DNA from 2 places in the Pantoea dispersa genome. Region 2 is predicted to be linked to the other one. Evidence: predicted binding sites of a transcription regulator. Region 2 holds the regulator's gene; the other holds the start of a gene.
What was found. The regulator CRP, encoded in region 2, controls carbon source genes, mostly activating them, when cyclic AMP is high. The targets are predictions, from matches to a motif close to ATGTGANNNNNNTCACAT.
Positions count from the first base shown of each region.

Region 1: the regulator CRP is predicted to act here: its motif matches at 2,489-2,506, upstream of rbsD (D-ribose pyranase).

Region 1 covers NZ_CP082346.1:3,960,246-3,964,909, forward strand. The annotation lists gene rbsC (ribose ABC transporter permease) at 1-475, opposite strand, end outside; gene rbsA (ribose ABC transporter ATP-binding protein RbsA) at 472-1,980, opposite strand; gene rbsD (D-ribose pyranase) at 1,988-2,407, opposite strand; gene K7H94_RS18480 (YgiW/YdeI family stress tolerance OB fold protein) at 2,580-2,975, opposite strand; gene qseB (quorum sensing response regulator transcription factor QseB) at 3,146-3,808, shown strand; gene qseC (quorum sensing histidine kinase QseC) at 3,805-4,664, shown strand, end outside.
Region 2 covers NZ_CP082346.1:293,576-298,239, forward strand. The annotation lists gene argD (bifunctional acetylornithine/succinyldiaminopimelate transaminase) at 1-64, shown strand, start outside; gene K7H94_RS01305 (YccS/YhfK family putative transporter) at 61-2,136, opposite strand; gene crp (cAMP-activated global transcriptional regulator CRP) at 2,195-2,827, opposite strand; gene K7H94_RS01315 (OsmC family protein) at 3,132-3,536, shown strand; gene K7H94_RS01320 (phosphoribulokinase) at 3,607-4,476, opposite strand; gene K7H94_RS01325 (YheU family protein) at 4,538-4,664, opposite strand, start outside.

The sequences.
Region 1 (4,664 bases), 350 kb from region 2:
CGTTATCGCTGAAGCCGGTGTTGATCGGACTGCCGTTGGTGTAAACCATGGTGACGCCGCGCAGCAGCAGCATCATCACCAGCGTAGCGATAAACGCCTGCACCTTGCCGCGCGCCACAATCACGCCGGTAATGGCACCAATAAAGGCGCCGAGCGCCAGCGATGCCGCCACGGCCACCAGCGCATTAACTTCCAGCCCGACAATCGATGCCGCTACCGCGCCGGTCAGCGCCAGCAGCGAGCCGACCGAAAGGTCGATGCCTGAGGTCAGAATCACCAGCGTCATGCCCACCGCCATGATGGCGTTGACCGACGTCTGCTGCAGGATGTTGAACATGTTGGGCAGCGTGAAGAAGTTCGGGCTCTGGCTGGCGACCACGGCGATCAGCACAATCAGTGCGATCAGCGATTTCTGCTCCAGCAGCCAGGCTTTGCTGAACCAGCGACGGCTGGCAGGTAAGGTTTGGGTACTCATACAACTAACTCCTCGCTGTGTTGCTTACCGACCGCCGCTGCCATCAGGGATTCCTGGGTAGCCTGCTCACGGGAAAATTCGCCACTCAGATGGCCTTCATGCATCACCAGAATGCGGTCGCTCATGCCCAGCACTTCCGGCATTTCCGACGACACCAGGATGATGCTCAGCCCTTCGGCTTTAAACTGGTTAATTAACTGATAGATCTCTTTTTTCGCCCCGACATCGACGCCGCGCGTCGGCTCGTCGAGGATTAGCACATCCGGGCGCGTCATCAGGCCACGCGCAATCGCCACTTTTTGCTGATTACCGCCAGACAGCAGACCGATCGGCTGCATCATTGACGGCGTTTTCACATTGAACAGGCGGATAAAATCGCCCACCGCCAGCTGCTCTTCGGCGTGCTTCAGGCCGCCATCGGCGCGGCTGAAGTAGCGCAGCGCGGTCAGCGACATGTTCTCTTTGACCGACATACCGAGCACCAGTCCGTCACGCTTACGGTCTTCCGAGATATAGACGATGCCGTTGGCCAGGCCGTCCTGCGGCGAGCGGGTGACAATCTCGCGGCCGTTGAGCGTCACTTTGCCGTGCGTACGCGGCAGCGCGCCGTACAGCACCTTCATTAATTCGGTGCGGCCCGCGCCCATCAGACCGGAGATGCCCAGAATTTCGCCCTTACGCAGGGTAAAGCTGACATCTTCTACGCCCGGTCCGCTAACGTGCTCGACCCGCAGCCGCACCTCGCCCGGTGTCTGATCGAGATGCGGATACTGATCCTCAAGCTTGCGGCCGACCATCATTTCGATCAGGCCCTCTTCGCTGAGATCGCCTACCGCGCGCTCGGCAATAAACTGGCCGTCACGGAACACGGTGACGTCATCGCAAATCTCAAAGATCTCTTTCATGCGGTGGGAGATATAAACAATGCCGCAGCCCTGCGCTTTCAGCTCATTGATGACGCGGAACAGCGACAGGGTTTCGGTATCGGTCAGCGCGTCGGTCGGTTCATCCATAATGATGACCTGCGACTCGAAGCTGAGCACTTTGGCGATCTCCACCATTTGCTGGTCGCCAATCGACAGATCACCCACCAGCTTGTGGCTGCTGAAGCGCAGATTGAGGCGCTTTAACAGCGCATCCGCCGCGGCATACATCTGTTTCCAGTCGATGCGGCCAAAGCGGTTAACGAATTCACGGCCGAGGAAAATATTTTCCGCAACGGTCAGCTGCGGGATCAGGTTCAGCTCCTGATGGATGATGCCGATGCCGGCTTCCTGAGACGCTTTCGGCCCGGAGAACGTCACTTCTTTGCCCAGCCAGTGCAGCGAACCGGCGTCCATGCTGTAGATGCCGGTCAGCACCTTCATCATGGTGGATTTGCCCGCGCCGTTCTCTCCCACTAACGCCATCACGCGCCCGGGATAAACCGCCAGCGACGCGCCGTTGAGCGCCTTCACGCCGGGAAATGATTTTTCAATTCCCCTGAGTTGCAATAACGGTTGCATAGCGGCCTCAGAAAGTGACGCCCGCGCTCAGGATGACATTCGCATACGGAGAGCACTCTCCGCTGCGAATGACCGCCTGACTGCGCTGAGTGTGTTGTTTGAACTGTTCATGGCTGGTGTAACGAACGCTAATCACATTCCCCTGGTGCTGTTGCAAGGCTTCGAGCACGGCGATCAGCTGGCTATGGAGTTGCGGATTGTGTTGTTGGATCTCTTCCGCTATCAGGGCGCTCTCAACCTGCATCTCCTGCGTGATGACCTCCACCACCTGTAAAAAATCGGGCGTACCGGGCGTAAGCGCCAGATCGATGCGCTGTGGACCGGCCGGGATCGGCAAGCCCGCATCGGCAATCGTCAGCGTATCGGTATGCCCGAGGCGGGCAATCACATGAGAGACTTCAGCGTTTAACAGGCGACCTTTTTTCATTTATTCCACTCCACAGCGAAACGTTTCGCTGTCTGGCAGTGTATTAAATGTACATGGCAACTCAATGACGGGATCACGGAAATGTGATCCCCATCGAAACGTTTCGCCTGGGCCGGGGAAAATTTGAGTTTGGCGGGATGGCGGAGCCCACGACGTGGCTCCGCAGGGGAGGTTAGGGCAGTTTACGCACCTGTTTAACGTCCAGTTCAATCGAATTGAAATCCTTATCCAGTTCGCCGGTCAGCTCGACCTGATCCTTCGGCGTAATGGTCTGGCCGTTCCAGCGTTTGTGGTCGATCTCCACTTTCATGCTGCCGCTGCTGTCGCGGAACAGATAATCTTCATCGCCGATCTGCTTATCAAGCTGGCCGCGCACGGTGATCCAGCTGTCATCCTTCATCTCTTCGGCCTGTTTTACCGTCACCACACTGCTGTTATCGGCCTTAAAACCGCCGGCTTTAGCCTGAGCGGCTGGCGCGTTAGGGTCGACAAAGCCACCCTGCTGGGCGGCTAACACCGGGGTTGCCGCCAGGGCGATAATGGCGAACAGCGCTGCACTCTTTTTCATTTTTCACCTCATTTCCATGTCTGTGCGGATTACGGGAGCTATTTCACCACAGGGTTCTTAACAGGATCTTAAGGGAAAAAAAGAGGGAAAAAATAAGCTAAAACGGGCGAATGACGCTGTACAAGCGCGCATCTGCTTCGTATAAACCCCCAGGTAACCGGGAGAAACGCATGCGCATTTTATTAATTGAAGACGATACGCTGATTGGCGATGGCCTGAAGGTCGGCCTGACCAAACTGGGTTTCAGCGTCGACTGGTTTGTCAGCGGCGAAGCCGGATTTCAGGCGCTCAACGCGGCGCCATGGGATGCCGTGGTGCTGGATCTGTCGCTGCCGCAACGTGACGGGCTGGACATCCTGCGCCAGTGGCGTGAGCAGGGCGCGGATGTCCCGGTGCTGATCCTCACCGCACGCGATGCGCTGGACCAGCGCGTGCAGGGCCTGCAACTCGGTGCCGACGACTATCTGTGCAAGCCGTTTGCGCTGACGGAGGTGGCCGCGCGTCTGCAGGCGCTGATTCGTCGCCGTCACGGTCAGCTGCAGCCAGAGCTGCGTCACGGCGGGCTGGTGATGGCTCCCGGCAGCCACAGCGTGACGTTGGATGGCGAACCGCTCAGCCTGAAAAGCCGTGAGCTGGCGCTGCTGGAGCTGTTCCTGCGCAATCCCGGTCGCGTGCTGACGCGCGCGCAGCTGGAGGAGAAACTGTACAGCTGGGACGACGACGTCTCCAGTAACGCGGTCGAAGTGCACATCCACCATCTGCGTAAAAAGCTTGGCAGTCAGTTCATCCGCACCGTGCACGGCATTGGTTACACGCTGGGAGCGGCAGAATGAGTCTGTTCCTGCGACTGGCCATCGGCTTTCTGCTGTTAATAATTCTGTGTGGTGCCAGCGCCACCTTTAGCGCATGGCAGCAGACGCGCGACACCGTTAATGAGCTGTTTGATACCCAGCAGATGCTGTTCGCCAAACGCCTGCTGGCGCTGGATGCCAGCCGTCTGCAGGCCGCCTCGCTGCCAAAAACCAAAGCGATTTTGCGCCACCATCGCGGCGATCAGGATGACGACGCGCTGGCCTTTGCGCTGTTCAGCGCCGACGGCAAACCGCTGCTGAACGACGGCGAAAACGGCCGCGATTTGCAGTTTACAGCGGATCGTGACGGCTTCCACGATGGTCGCCTGCGTGGCGATGACGATCGCTGGCGGCTGCTGTGGCTGACCTCAGCCGATAAGCAGTGGCGCGTGGTGGTCGGACAGGAGTGGGAATATCGTGATGACATGACGCGCGATCTGGCACTGAGCAGTCTGCTGCCGTGGCTGGTAGCCATGCCGCTGATGCTGCTGTTGCTGCTGGCGCTGGTGTGGTTTGAGCTGCGTCCGCTGAAACGCCTGACTGCATCGCTGCAGCAGCGCGCGCCGGATGATGCCACCCCACTGACGCCGCAGCGCCTGCCGCTGGAGGTGAAGCCGCTGGTGGCGGCGCTTAATGGCCTGTTTGCCCGCATGGCACAGCTGGTCCAGCGCGAGCGACGGTTTACCTCCGATGCGGCGCACGAGCTGCGCAGCCCGCTAGCGGCGCTGCGCGTGCAGAGTGAGGTGATTCAGCTGGCCGGCGATGACGAGGCGATGCGTAACCATGCGCTGCAGCAGCTCGACAGCGGCATCCTGCGCGCCACGCGGCTGGTCGATCA
Region 2 (4,664 bases):
GCCAACCGATATCGCAGAAGGCATGGCGCGCTTCGCCCGGGCGATCGCGAAAGTCCTGAACTAACCTTTCGGCTTCAGCACGCTGAGCCAGCGGCCGTGATGCGGGCGCTGGCTCCACGCCAGTGAAGAAATGGTGTGCATCACATTGAGGTGCTGCAGAATGCGCTTCACATGCTGTTCGACAATCGTCACCGGCCCCTCATTCAGATTCTCCGGCGCTTCCAGAATATTGCTGTCGTTGCCCGGCCCGTCGTAAGCCAGCCGCTGCTGACAGCGCTGCAGCGCGATTTCACAGGACTGCAAATAGCGCTCCGCCAGCTTTGGCGTCAGCATGGTGTGCTCGCGCGCCAGAATGGTCATGGCGTTGATGTGCTCGACGATAAACTGGCTGTGAGTCACCCACAGGCGCATATCTTTCAGATACTGGAAGTTAAAGCCCGGCTCGGTGGACGCCTGGTTGAGCGAGTTAAACAGCGCGTTGTGCGCCTGGTTAACCTTGACGCGCTGATACGCCAGCTTCTCCGGCGCCTGCTCCGGACCGAGCAGCAGGCGCAGCGCCTCCTGATACGCTTCCAGCGCGTCGTGCGCGTTATTGCGCAGCAGCCCGCTCTGCCATTGCGGCCATAGCCAGATCATGCCGGCGAAGGCAATCAGGCAGCCCATCAGCGTATCCATCATGCGCGGCAGCAGAAACTGCGCGCCGTTCAGCGACAGCAGCTGCAGCGAATACACCGCCGTTACGGTAAAGCCAATCATCGACCAGCCATAATATTTACGCGTGATCAGATAGCTGGCGAGCGTGATGACCAGCATGGTCAGCAGGGCAATCGACTCCGGAACAGCAAAGCGCAGCGACGCCGCGGCGATCAGCAAGCCGGCGAAGGTGCCGAGCGCGCGGTGCTGAATGCGCACGCGCGTGGCGCTGTAGCCGTTCTGGCTGACAAACATGATGGTCATCAGAATCCAGTAGGGCTTGGGAATATTGAAGAACAGCGCCAGCGCGCTGCCGAACATCAGCATCACGGCGAAGCGCGCCGCCGTCCGCAGCGCGGCAGATTTTAGCGACAGGTAGCTGCGCAGCGCCGGCAACAGCGGCAGGCGGCGCTGGCGATCGGCCATCAGGTCGCGGGTATACAGCGGCTTCTGCGTGCGCAGCACGCGCGCAATGCGGCTGAAATGGTAGAGGCAGAAATTACCGACCGGATTATCCGGGTGCTGCCGGGCAATTTTCTCCAGCGCGCCGAGCGGCTTCTCCATGTGGAAGCGTTCCGGCAGCTGGTGATAGAGAATGGCATCGGCCAGCACGCGCAGCCGTGCCGAAATGATTTTCGCGTTCCAGCGGATCACCGCCTCGGCGTGGCTCTGCTCCACCAGCTTTTGCACCTCTTCCGGCTGGTGCAGGCTGACCGAGATGTGCTCCTGCAGATCGAGCGCAACCTGAAAGGCGCGCGTCAGGCGTTTATGACTGTTATCACGGCTGGCGGACAGCATATGCATTTGCTGGTAGCAGGTGGTGATCAGATCGACCGCTTTCTGCTGGCGCGCCAGTAGCGGCGGCAGCGCTTTTTCCGGATCGGTCAGCTGCGTCAGCAGGGTGTATTTGGCGTCGCAGTAATCGGCCAGCTCGCGGTACAGCAGGCTAAGGGTCTCGCGCATCGGCTGCTCTTTCCACAGCCAGAACCAGAACCAGTTAAACAGCCCGTACCACAGCGTCCCGCCGATATACAGCAGCGGCGGGACCCACATAGGCATACGGCCGACGAGGCTTAAGGTAAAGATGGCGGCGATCAGCGTGCCGGGCAGCAAACGGCCATGCAGCGGGCTGATTTCACCGGTCACGCCCACCAGCAGCGGTAACACCAGCAGAATCAGCGGCAGCGGCACAGCGTAAGCCGTGAGGTACTGAATCAGAAAACTGCCGCTGGCGAACAGTGCGCCGCCGACAATCAGCCGTTTGAAGAACCGCTTGTGTGGCGTATCCAGACCGGCGATGTTGCAGCAGGCCGGCACCAGGGAGAACAGCAGCCCTTTTTGCAGATCGCCAAACAGCCAGCCGAGCGCCACAGGCAGGCACAGCACCAGCGTTTGCCGCAGCGCATAGTTAACTTCCGGATGATAGATGATTCGACGCCACATCAGCTCATCGTAAACAGAAACGGCGCGATGTTGCCATCACGCCGTGGGTGAGAAGAAATCAGCGGGTGCCGTAAACGACGATGGTTTTGCCGTGTGCGGAGATCAGGTTCTGATCTTCCAGCATTTTCAGGATACGACCCACGGTTTCGCGTGAGCAGCCCACGATCTGACCAATCTCCTGACGGGTGATTTTAATCTGCATACCGTCCGGGTGGGTCATGGCATCAGGCTGTTTCGCCAGGTTGAGCAGCGTTTGCGCGATACGGCCGGTCACATCGAGGAAGGCAAGGTTGCCGACTTTTTCAGATGTTACCTGCAGGCGACGCGCCATCTGCGCCGACAGGCGCATTAAAATATCCGGATTGACCTGAATCAGCTGACGGAATTTTTTGTAGGAAATTTCAGCCACTTCGCAGGCGGTTTTCGCACGTACCCAGGCGCTACGCTCCTGGCCCTCTTCAAACAGGCCGAGCTCACCGATGAAATCCCCCTGATTGAGGTAGGAGAGAATCATCTCTTTGCCTTCTTCATCTTTAATCAGTACCGCGACGGAACCTTTCACGATGTAGTACAGCGTTTCCGCTTTCTCACCCTGATGGATGAGGGTGCTTTTGGATGGATATTTGTGAATATGGCAATGGGACAGGAACCATTCGAGTGTAGGGTCTGTTTGCGGTTTGCCGAGAACCATTCGCTATTATCCTCTGTTGTAATCGTGCCCAAAATACAGGGGGCAGTTTTCCCTGTCAGGCGGTGAAATCGTCCAGCGTTTCCCGTGAGGGACAGTTATTCGGGGGTGGATTCGTAAGCGATGCTTTTGATTCGTCCCGCTTTCGTCTTTCGTGACGAAAATATTTTCAGCACTGTTTGTAGCATAGCTTTTGCAACCTGTCTCCTGTTGTCTCGCTTCAGCAGGTGGGGGATGCGTCTGCATTGCTGTTTGTCAGGTGAAAGCGTACTCTGGCGGCAAAACCGCCGCTTCAGGAGAAAGAATAATGCAGGCACGAGTGAAATGGGTGGAAGGGCTGACCTTTCTCGGAGAATCCTCATCCGGTCATCAGGTATTAATGGACGGCAATTCCGGTGATAAAGCGCCCAGCCCGATGGAGATGGTGTTGATGGCTGCGGGCGGCTGCAGCGCGATTGACGTGGTGTCGATTCTGCAAAAGGGGCGCAACGATGTCGCCGATTGTGAAGTCAAACTGACCTCAGAACGCCGCGAAGAAGCGCCACGCATTTTTACGCATATCAATCTGCATTTTATTGTCAGCGGCAAAGCGCTGAGCGATAAAGCGGTGGCGCGCGCGGTGGATCTGTCCGCGGAGAAGTACTGCTCGGTCGCGATCATGCTGGGCAAGGGCGTCGAGATAACGCACAGCTACGAAGTCGTCGAACTGTAATCCAGCCGGGAGCGCGGCCCTGCGCTCCCGATCTCATTACCTCCCGGCGAAACTGGCGCGTTAGCCTGCGCTATTCAATGCGTTTTCCTTCAATCAACCGCTGCACCAGCGGCGTCATGATTAACTCCATCGCCAGTCCCATCTTGCCGCCCGGCACCACCAGCGTATTCATGTGGGAAATAAACGAGCCCTGGATCATCGCCAGTAAATAAGGAAAAGCGATGCCCTCCAGGCCGCGAAAATGGATCACCACAAAGCTCTCATCCAGCGACGGGATCTCACGCGCGGCAAACGGGTTCGAGGTATCCACGGTCGGCACGCGCTGGAAGTTGAGGTGCGTGCGGGAAAACTGCGGCGTGATGTAGTTGATGTAGTCTTCCATCGAACGCACCACCGAATCCATCACCGCTTCGCGCGAATGGCCGCGCTCGCTGGTGTCGCGCACCAGTTTCTGAATCCACTCCAGATTAACAATCGGTACCACGCCAACCAGCAGATCGACATGTTCCGCCACGTTATGCTGCTGCGTCACCACGCCGCCGTGCAGGCCTTCATAGAACAGCACATCGGTGTTTTCCGGCAGCGGCTGCCACGGTGTAAACGTGCCTGGCACCTGATTCCACGGCACCGCTTCATCGTAGGTGTGCAGATATTTGCGCGACTGGCCGAGTCCGCTCTGACCATAGTCGCGGAAAGTCTGCTCCAGTAGGCCGAAGTCGTTGGCTTCCGGGCCAAAGTAGCTGATGTGACGCCCGAGGTCGCGCGCCTTACGAATCGCCATGTCCATTTCCGGACGGGTATAGCGATGGAAACTGTCGCCTTCTACTTCCGCCGCGTGCAGATCCAGCTGCTGGAAAATTTTACGGAAGGCGAGACTGGTGGTGGTGGTTCCGGCGCCGCTGGAACCGGTAACGGCTATGACTGGATGCCTGGCTGACATAACAGCGCTCCCTGTGAAGTCCGGCGATGAGCATTGTTACCACGAATTGCCGCCTGACGCATTAGCCGCGAAATTCACGCCGCGGCATAATATTGACCGATTCATGCAATTCTGACCACACCAGTACCACCTCGCCCTGCTTGAGCTGGCGGCGCACGTCGGCCACTTTCTGCGTCAGGCTGCGCTCC